2 regions of the Fictibacillus marinisediminis genome follow, and region 1 is predicted to be linked to the other one. Evidence: riboswitches for the same ligand, from Rfam matches in the RefSeq annotation. Region 1 holds a riboswitch; the other holds the start of a gene.
The links. Region 1 has a riboswitch for cyclic di-GMP ahead of LCY76_RS17030 (anti-repressor SinI family protein). Riboswitches for the same ligand answer to the same signal wherever they lie in the genome.
Positions count from the first base shown of each region.

Region 2: another riboswitch for cyclic di-GMP. It lies ahead of LCY76_RS19530 (nuclear transport factor 2 family protein); the one in region 1 lies ahead of LCY76_RS17030 (anti-repressor SinI family protein).

Region 1 is NZ_JAIWJX010000002.1:3,199,081-3,203,687, reverse strand. It holds gene LCY76_RS17060 (CalY family protein) at 1-580, shown strand, start outside; gene LCY76_RS17055 (LPXTG cell wall anchor domain-containing protein) at 680-1,384, shown strand; gene LCY76_RS17050 (class D sortase) at 1,388-2,029, shown strand; gene LCY76_RS24055 (helix-turn-helix domain-containing protein) at 2,032-2,364, shown strand; gene LCY76_RS17040 (hypothetical protein) at 2,361-2,600, shown strand; gene LCY76_RS17035 (helix-turn-helix domain-containing protein) at 2,631-2,960, opposite strand; gene LCY76_RS17030 (anti-repressor SinI family protein) at 3,042-3,197, opposite strand; cyclic di-GMP riboswitch class I at 3,224-3,308, opposite strand; gene kynU (kynureninase) at 3,524-4,607, shown strand, end outside.
Region 2 is NZ_JAIWJX010000002.1:3,693,467-3,698,073, forward strand. It holds gene LCY76_RS19520 (hypothetical protein) at 1-214, shown strand, start outside; gene LCY76_RS19525 (glycoside hydrolase family 3 N-terminal domain-containing protein) at 289-1,572, opposite strand; gene LCY76_RS19530 (nuclear transport factor 2 family protein) at 1,569-1,748, opposite strand; cyclic di-GMP riboswitch class I at 1,922-2,013, opposite strand; gene LCY76_RS19535 (HD-GYP domain-containing protein) at 2,031-3,023, opposite strand; gene LCY76_RS19540 (DUF5050 domain-containing protein) at 3,341-4,405, shown strand.

The DNA of each region.
Region 1 (4,607 bases):
ATTAGGTCTAGGGGTAGCTTCAGCAGCATTAGGATTGTCTTTAGTAGGTGGGGGGACTTATGCGTACTTTAGTGACAGCGTAGATACAAATGCAACATTTGCAGCTGGTACTTTAGACTTAAACGCCGCTCCTACTACTATCATTAATGTTGACAAAATTAAACCAGGTGATTGGATGACACGTTCGTTCCAACTTAAGAATGATGGGAATCTAGATATTGCAAAGGTTCTCTTGAAAACTTCTTATACAGTAACTGATGCTAACGGTAATAATGCCGGTGAAGATTTTGGTAAACATATCCGTGTTAATTTCTTAGTAAACGCGGATAAGACTGATGGAGTTATTTTCTACACTACATTGGATCAACTAAAAAATATGACACCAGATGCTATTGAAAACCAAGTATTCATCCCTTGGTTAGATGAAAGAGGCGGAAAACTTGCAGCAGGGACATCCGATACTCTTTACGTTCAATATGAATTTGTAGACAACGGCCAAGACCAAAATAAATTCCAAGGTGATAAACTAGAACTTAAATGGACTTTTGAAGGCAAACAAGGCGCAGGTGTTGAAAGGTAACTTTTTCAATGGGAGGTGGGGATATCCCCACCTTTCTTTTTATAAATACATTCAAGAAGGTTGAACGCATCAATTAATGCCTAGTGCGGGGGAAAAATAATGAGCCATAAATCAACTGCATTTAAGCTAGTTTCTATTTATTGCATTATTTTGCTGACACTCGTTACTTTTTATCCATCAGGCAGCACCGGTGCTTCAAGCGTACCCGCTAAAATCGACCTCGCCGTCTCTCCCACCGAAGAATTCTTCAACGTTAACAATATGAAACCGGGAGACTGGGCCACTCGAACATTAGTTGTGAAAAATAAAGGGGACGCTCCTTTTACGTATAGCTCTAAATCTCATTTTAAAAGCGGTTCGAAAAGATTATTTAACAAGTTTCATATAAAAATCCAAGACAAATCCAAAATACTATTTGATGGACAGCTGAGCCAGTTTCAAAAGCTTGCACCGCGTAAACTGGACTCTCATTCAGAAGAAGAATTGACTGCAACCATCTCATTTCCCTGGGAATCCGGCAATGAATTTCAGGGGCTGAAAACAGAATTTGAACTTGTCTTGTTAACAGGTGATTCTGATACGAGTCCACCAACCGATCAAGATGATACCACAACAGACAACAATACACCGCCGTCAAAACATACTGATCCGCCATCAAACAACCCAGACATATCTACTTTACCGAAAACGGGTGAAACCAGTCCTTATCCAACTATCATTCTAGGATTCTTTATCTTTTCATCCGGTCTTATTTTGCTCCTCATGAAGAACTCCATCATTCCCAATCCTTTTCAAAAGGACTGAGTGATGAAGTGGATCGCATATCTACTTATACTCACAGGCATCATAACGATGTGTTACCCAAAACTAATAAACTACTATTATACGAACAAGGAAAACCACTTACTTCAATCATGGGATCACCCGCCAACCAAACAGGCAGTCAGCAGCTATAAAAAGCTGGGTCCTGTTCTTACTGAAACGAAAAATGAAACCAAACCGGTCAGGAAAGATCCTTTACCGAACAGTATGCTCGGAACTCTTGAGATCAAGCGGATCCATCTCCGCTTGCCGATTGTAGAAGGTGCCAGCCTGTCCAACCTGAAGGTTGCAGCTGGACACGTTTCCGGCACTTCGCCGATTGGTAAAGAAGGAAATGCAGCGATCGCAGCCCACCGAAGCTATACGTACGGCAAGCAATTCAATCGGCTGACAGAAGTGAAAACCGGAGACCTTATCACGATTGAAACCAAAAAAGAAAAGCTGATCTACCGGATGATCGCCAAAAAAATCGTCAAACCAGCAGACCTATCAGTCTTACATAGCAGTAAAAATGAAAATATCATCACGTTAATTACCTGTCACCCGTTCAAACATCCGACACACCGGTATATTGTGAAGGCCAAGTTAATTGAGGAAAGGTTGTTAACCAGCAAAGGAAGTCGGTGATCGTGAGGAAATTAGGAACACAGATTAAGAGGATCCGGATGGAGAAAGGCCTCAGTGTGACAAGGCTTGCTGAGATGGCTGGAATCTCTAAAGGATACTTGAGCAGCATAGAAAATCATAAAAATAACCCGTCCGCACATATGATTAAAAAGCTGGCGAAAGCCCTGGAGGTGCCTGTGGAAAAGGTCATTAATCTAGAAGCAGATATATTGGACCAGGAGTGGATGGAACTCGTCATTCAGGCAAAGGAAATGGGAATTAATCAGGAGGAAATCCGAACGTTTATACGGTATGAAAGCTGGAAACAGCAGACAAAGGATGATGAAGCGAAATGATCCGCCTTGGCAATGGAGTCTATTTATGTGAAGTAGCGGGGAATAAAGTAAAGGTCGTGTACATGGGCCGCAACATCTGTGAAATTTTTATTAATGATGAGCTAAGAGGAAGAGCCCCATTTGATTATGTAAAAAAACAAATTCTGAAGTGGGAGAAGAGAGAACCTCTATCCACTGCCTATATCGGACATTATCAATTTAAAGAACTTGTTCCGATCATCGATATCTCAGTATGAAAAAAACCGGCGCCGCTAAAGGGTGCCGGTTTAGCTTTGATTTTTATTTTTCCATTTGTTGAATTCAAGAAATTCTTTAAACTGGTCTTTGCTGACACCAGACTCCATAGCTTCTTTTACGAGCTCTGCCCATTCATAATCCAGCTCCGCCTCATTGATCTCAGCTTTTTCATTCAGCAATTTTTCAACAGGAATATCCAGGACAGCTGCCAGCTTTTCAAGCAGCTGTACAGAAGGATTTGTTTGTATATTTCGCTCAAGGGAGCTGAGATAGGATTTGGCGATACCTGCTCGTTCTGCTAGTGAGGATAGAGATAGACCTTTTTCTTTGCGATATTTTTTTACAAGTTCACCAATCACGTTAATCCCTCTTTTTTACTACAATTTTTGCTTCTATTATACATTTAGGGACGATAGGCTGTAAATAGACCAAAAGCGACATCACATTGATGTCGCTTTAAATATTCGCTCATTTGATGGTATGTACGTTTTTTGAAGATAGCTACGAACTTCCTCCATGCTTAAACCTTGCTTTTTGGCTTGTAATAGTAAGGCTACCCATTCACGATCAAGCTCTGTTTTTTTTACGGTTTCCATGTTTCCCTCCTGAAATTGGTGGTTTTCCAGGTAATCCAGCCATCATAGTAAGTCACCTTAGACCTGTGATTTTGCGTCCATGCTTTTCAGCGATGTTTGCCCTTTAACTGGAGGGTGGCATTCCCGACAGTCACTTAATTCATACAATTTTAACCAATTACTAGTGCTTAATACACAATTTTATTATAGTATCTTATTCTTTAGGAATCTGTCGTAATTTGGCCGTTACATAATTGTAATATTATTGTAAAGTAAGCGTTTTCATTGATGCTTTCCCTTGAATTGTTTAAGATAAACAGAGAGAGCAAAAAAGGGGCGAATGAGTGATGGAATTAGGGAAATGGAAAGAACTGGACGAAAAAGATTTTCTGAAAAACTTTAAGAACGAATTCTATTTAAAAGAAGGCGTGTTGTATTTGGACGGCAATTCGCTGGGGCTTTTGTCGAAAAGAGCTGAGAAATCACTGTTGGAGTCGCTAAATGATTGGAAGGAATGCGGTATTGACGGCTGGATGGACGGAAAGCATCCATGGTATACACTTAGCGAGGAACTAGGGAAGAAATTGTCGCCACTAATTGGAGCAAACCCGGAGGAAGTCATTATTACTGGATCCACCACTGGAAACCTCCATCAGCTCACATCCACTTTTTTTAAACCTTCAGGATCAAAAACGAAAATTTTAGCCGATGAGCTGACCTTTCCCTCAGATATTTATGCACTGAAAAGCCAGCTGGCTTTAAGAAGCTTGGACCCTGGCCAGCATCTGATCAGAGTGAAAAGCCGTGATGGCAGGATGATTGAGGAAGAAGACATCATCAAGGCCATGACGGATGAAGCAGCTCTTATTGTGCTGCCCTCCGTGCTCTACCGAAGCGGGCAGCTGCTCGATATGAAACGCTTAACGGATGAGGCCCACAAGCGCGGAATATTGATCGGTTTTGATTTATGCCATTCCATTGGGGCAGTGCCTCATCAACTTTCGGAATGGAATGTTGACTTTGCTTTCTGGTGCAACTATAAATATTTGAACGCGGGACCGGGCAGTGTTGCGGGACTCTATATTAATGCGAAACATTTTGGAAAAGAGCCTGGACTAGCAGGCTGGTTCGGTTCCAATAAAGATAAACAGTTTGACATGAATCATGACTTCGTGGCGGCAGATACTGCGGGAGCCTTTCAGATCGGCACTCCGCACGTGTTAAGCACGGCCCCATTAATCGGTTCGCTTGAAATTTTTGAGGAAGCGGGAATGGACCGGCTAAGAGAAAAATCTCTTAATCTGACACGCTATATGATGGAGCTGATTGAGACCGAACTTGCTGGCTTTGGATTTACGATCGGAAATCCGAGGGATGATATACGTCGCGGTGGCCATGTTTGCCTGGAGCATGATGAAGCAGCGAGAATCT
Region 2 (4,607 bases), 490 kb from region 1:
CGATGTACGATTTGTACACATGAATTCAGGTGCCAGAACCTTTACCCTTTCCCATTCTGGCAGCCAGAACTTTATTGTTAAGATCAACGACTCCGTTCTATTGGCGAACGAGATTGGAAATTATCATGGTTCCACGGTAGAAAGCATTCCGGATGACTCTGTATATGCGATAGGTATTCAAGCGAATGGACCATGGAAAATTAGTATTAAATAGATAAACAGAAACGGACCGCTATTTTGTATAGCGGTCCGTTTTTTGTTTGTTATATTCGGAGTACAGTCTTTTTTCTAATTCTTCAGTTCCTGCATTCCGCTTTGCCTCAACGTTTCATTTTTCAGCTTAAAACGCAAGATGCGCTCGACAGCTTCATCAATCCGCTGTTCTGAGAGCTTGTGAGATTGTACAGCCGATAAGATACCATTGTACACCTCTTTCTGGCTTTGCAGCGTATGGCAGACAAGCAGCAGGTCGGCCCCTGTTTCCACCGCTTTATAACCCAGGTCTTCATTGCTGTAATATTTATGTACAGCTCCCATCTCCAGGTCATCCGTCACAACAATTCCTTTAAAGCCGAGCTGCTTGCGCAATAGGTCTATTTTGATTTTGGAAGACAAACTCGCTGGATTCTCCTGATCATAGGCAGGATACTTGATGTGTGTCACCATTACAAAAAACTTATCATTATCCATTTGGTCAATCATGGATTTAAACGGGTAAATATCGCTGCTTTCAAGTTCTTTCTTGTCCGCTTGCACCGAAGACGTATCCTTATGAGGGTCTATGCTGCTTCTCCCATTACCGGGAAAATGCTTGACTGTGGCTGTGATACCGCCATCCGTAAGACCTTTAATGACCTGCGCCCCATAACTGCTGACAAGCTTTGGATCTGATCCGAATGATCGAGAATCCTTATCCGAAATATCCAGAACAGGCGCAAAGTTTACATTCACTCCCATGTTCAGCAGCTCTTTGGCAGTAGTGGATGCTTGATGATAGACCGCTTTCGAGTTCTTTTTCACTCCCAAATCATGCTGAGAAGCTTTAAGTGCCACCTGGTCTCTCATGCGGACAATCAGGCCGCCTTCCTGATCAATACTCACCATAAGTGGAATCTGCAGAGGATCTTTCATAGCCAGGTTTTGCAGCTGGCTGTTCAATTCTCCCACTTGCTGCTGGTTCTTCATGTTCCTGTCGAACAGAATGATTCCGCCGGCATGATAGTCTTTGATCATCTCGGTAACTCCGCTGTCTACCTCCTGCCCAGGAAGCCCTACCACAATCAGCTGGCCGATTTTCTCTTTCAATGTCATGTTCTTAATTAGATGATTTACTTTTTCATCAAGATTTTCTTGTGTAAAAAAAGTAACCTCTGGCTTTTCTCTTTGTGGATCTGCTGGCTTATCGTCAGTTTTAATTGGTTTCATGGAAGGCATCGCCTCATCCTGCTGTTTTTCAGGCTGATCCTTCTGTTCATCCTGCCCTTTTAATAAGTAGACAGCCCCTGCCAGGCAGACCAAGATGAATAAAATACTCCAGGCAAGTCTTCTGCTTTTTCTTTTTCGCCTTCTCATTGTACGTTGGAATCCCGCTTTTCAAGATGGGCCTGATCGAGTTTCCATTTGCCATCTTCATAGACAAGATCCCATTCCCCGCCCCATTTCTGTAGTAATGTATGTCCGTTCTTCATTTTATCATAGGATGTCATTTCTACATATGCTGTTGCGGTATCTCCGTCCGTACTGTTCACTTACAACTTTTTGATTAATGGCTTTTTAAAAAAAGCAGTCATGGAAGGCAGCTTTAATGTTTTGGAATATGCAAAGAACTACTTATATCTTTTTTGTCCCCTATGTATGGAAAATGTTCCGCAGTCTAATAACATAAAAAAAGACCATGATTAAAAGAACCATAGCACGTATCCATGGCAGCCAGACGATCCTAGTTTAATCCTGCTAAACCTTAGACTCTTCGCTTTGCGTCCTACCCTTTCGAATAGTTTGCCTTTTTCTGTGTATTCTGTTTTCGGTTTTCATATTTTAGCAACCTGAAACAAAGTCAGCCCGGAACTCTTTAAATTGATTGGTGAATAGCCTTCTACACATAAAATGGGCTGATTCGGGTTTGCCGGAAAAATATGGCTGATATTAGCGCTCTTCCCATTCCTCAGTTCTATTTTTCTGCCCCTTAGCAAGTCCATAACCGCGAAACAAAAAGGGCGCACAATATCAATATCCAAGCGGTTGGAATTCGCTTCTTTTAGTAACTCCTCAATGGCATAAAAGATGGATTGAGTACTTTTGTACACCCTATTGGAGCAAATGGCATCAAACGTATCCGCCACAGAAAGGATCCTTACGAGCATTGGAATGTTTTTTGAGTTTAAGCCAAAAGGGTAGCCCGACCCATCCAGCCTCTCATGGTGCATAAGGGCGCCCGTAACTACCTCTTTTGGTAATTGGGTATCATTTAAAAGTTCCTGTCCATAAAGGGAATGCTTCTTCATCTCAGCAAATTCTGCATCGGTAAGGAACGTTGGTTTATACAATATAGCTGGATCAACGAGAAACTTGCCCACATCATGAAACAATCCCATCAGAGGCAATAAATACTGATCATTGTTATTTACACCCATCATCTGTCCAATGGTACTGGCGATCAAGGCTACTCTTAAACTATGACTATATAAGTATTCCTCATTCTGAAACTGATCATTGATGTCAAGAATGTTAAGGCTAGAGTCTTTATATAGTTGTAAGTAGGTTTCACTTATCATCTTAATGTCAGCGTTGGTTAAAGCTTTATTCTTATCAATATTTTTATAGCACGACAATAATAACGTTTGTTCTTCTTTCGGATTTAGGCTTGTTTCCTCTGTTCTTATTGCTGCTTCTTCTTTTTGAATTTCGTGCCGGGAAAGCAGCTGAATATGATGGTCATTTACAACCGTTCCCTTTTTTAATAGAAGAACTCCTCTGGAGGAATAAATGTGCTCGCCTAATTCCATTCCGACTGAAATTGTCATTCATTAACTCTATCCTTTCCATTTTTTAAAGAACGAAATGATTTAGATGTTAACCCAATTTATGTAAACACATATTTTTATCGTAGTTCAAAAGCCCTAAAATATCAATATTATTTTAAGAATTTTTTGTTTATTCATAATACATCTTAATTTATTAACCATTACAAAAGTCCCTCAGAAAGAGGTGAAACAAGGTATATATACTCATTAAAATAGATAATATATCCAGTTAAATCTAAAGAACTGTAAACGGTAAACCGATAAAGATATAGGGACGAAAAGTTAATACCTAATATTTTTTAGAGGGGAAGTTTTTTATGAAAAGGTCGCTAATCACTGTTTTCACATTTGTTCTGGGTCTATGTTTATTTTTCCCTTATACCGGAAAAGCTGCTGCAAACCCAACGTACTTCACAGCAGAAGCGAACAAAACCACGGTACCTGGAATTTACAAAAGTACGCCAAATGGAAAAGCTTCTTTAGTGCTTAAAGGGGCGATTTTTAAGCCGAAAACCATTACCAGCCCTTTGATTAAACTGACGGACACAAACTTTTTTCAGACCAATGGAAAAGCTGGAAATAAGGAAGACGAAAATATTATTTCTAAACCTATCCAGGACGTTCAAACTTCCGGAAAGGACATCTATTATACAAAATTCCTGATGAGTGCCATGTATGCTGGTAGCTGCGGCGGCGGTGGCGGTGATATTTTAGAGGTCTTTAAAAAGAGTGCCAGCGGGAAAGTGACAAAGGTTACTTCTGACAAGGTTTCTTCGCACACAGAACAGTCCATCAAAGTTGCTAATTCCTCACTTTACTATCCAAAAGTTGAAGATCAAGTAATGGGGAATTTCTCAATTGTTCGCCTGACTTTAAATGGGAAAAGCAAAAAAACACTGATTAAGAAAGTGGATGACTTCTGGATTCAACAAAATAAGATTTATGTCATCAAAGATGAAGCTCTTTATAAAATGAATCTGGATGGATCAAGCCTTAAAAAACAAACAGATATGCAAGCAAAGCTCTATGATGCAAGCGGCTGTGATGAAGGAAACTATATGGTTTCAAAGAATGGCGTGACTGCAGCAAATTGGGACAAATCAAATGAAATCGTGTACTACCAATTCTCTACTGGAAAAACTTCAAAGCTTTCAGGAGGGGACGGCATCATTGATGTTAATCTAAAAACAAAAAAATATTTAGCTTTCAGTTATGACGATGATGAAAACTCCGCTATTTCGCTGTTTGATTTTAAAGGCAAATTGATTAAAAAAGTAAAAGTGTTTAATTGGGATAATGGTTTTAAATTAATTTCTGCAGATGCGATAAAAGGGGAACTGCTTTACAGCGAGGGCTCGAAATTAAAACTTACGAAATTTTAAGCCATACTAAGGAAAATTAAGATGTTCAATCCGAGCAAATAATAGTTAAAAGAATCAGTGGCTGCACTGGTTCTTTTATTTTTTTCTTCTATTTTATAAAAGTCAGTTTAATAGGAAAAAGGTCGTAGGATTTTAGTTGTTAATTCCTCTAGGGGGTTTTATAATTATAATGGAAAAAAATTCATAAAAAGGGAGCTCTTCA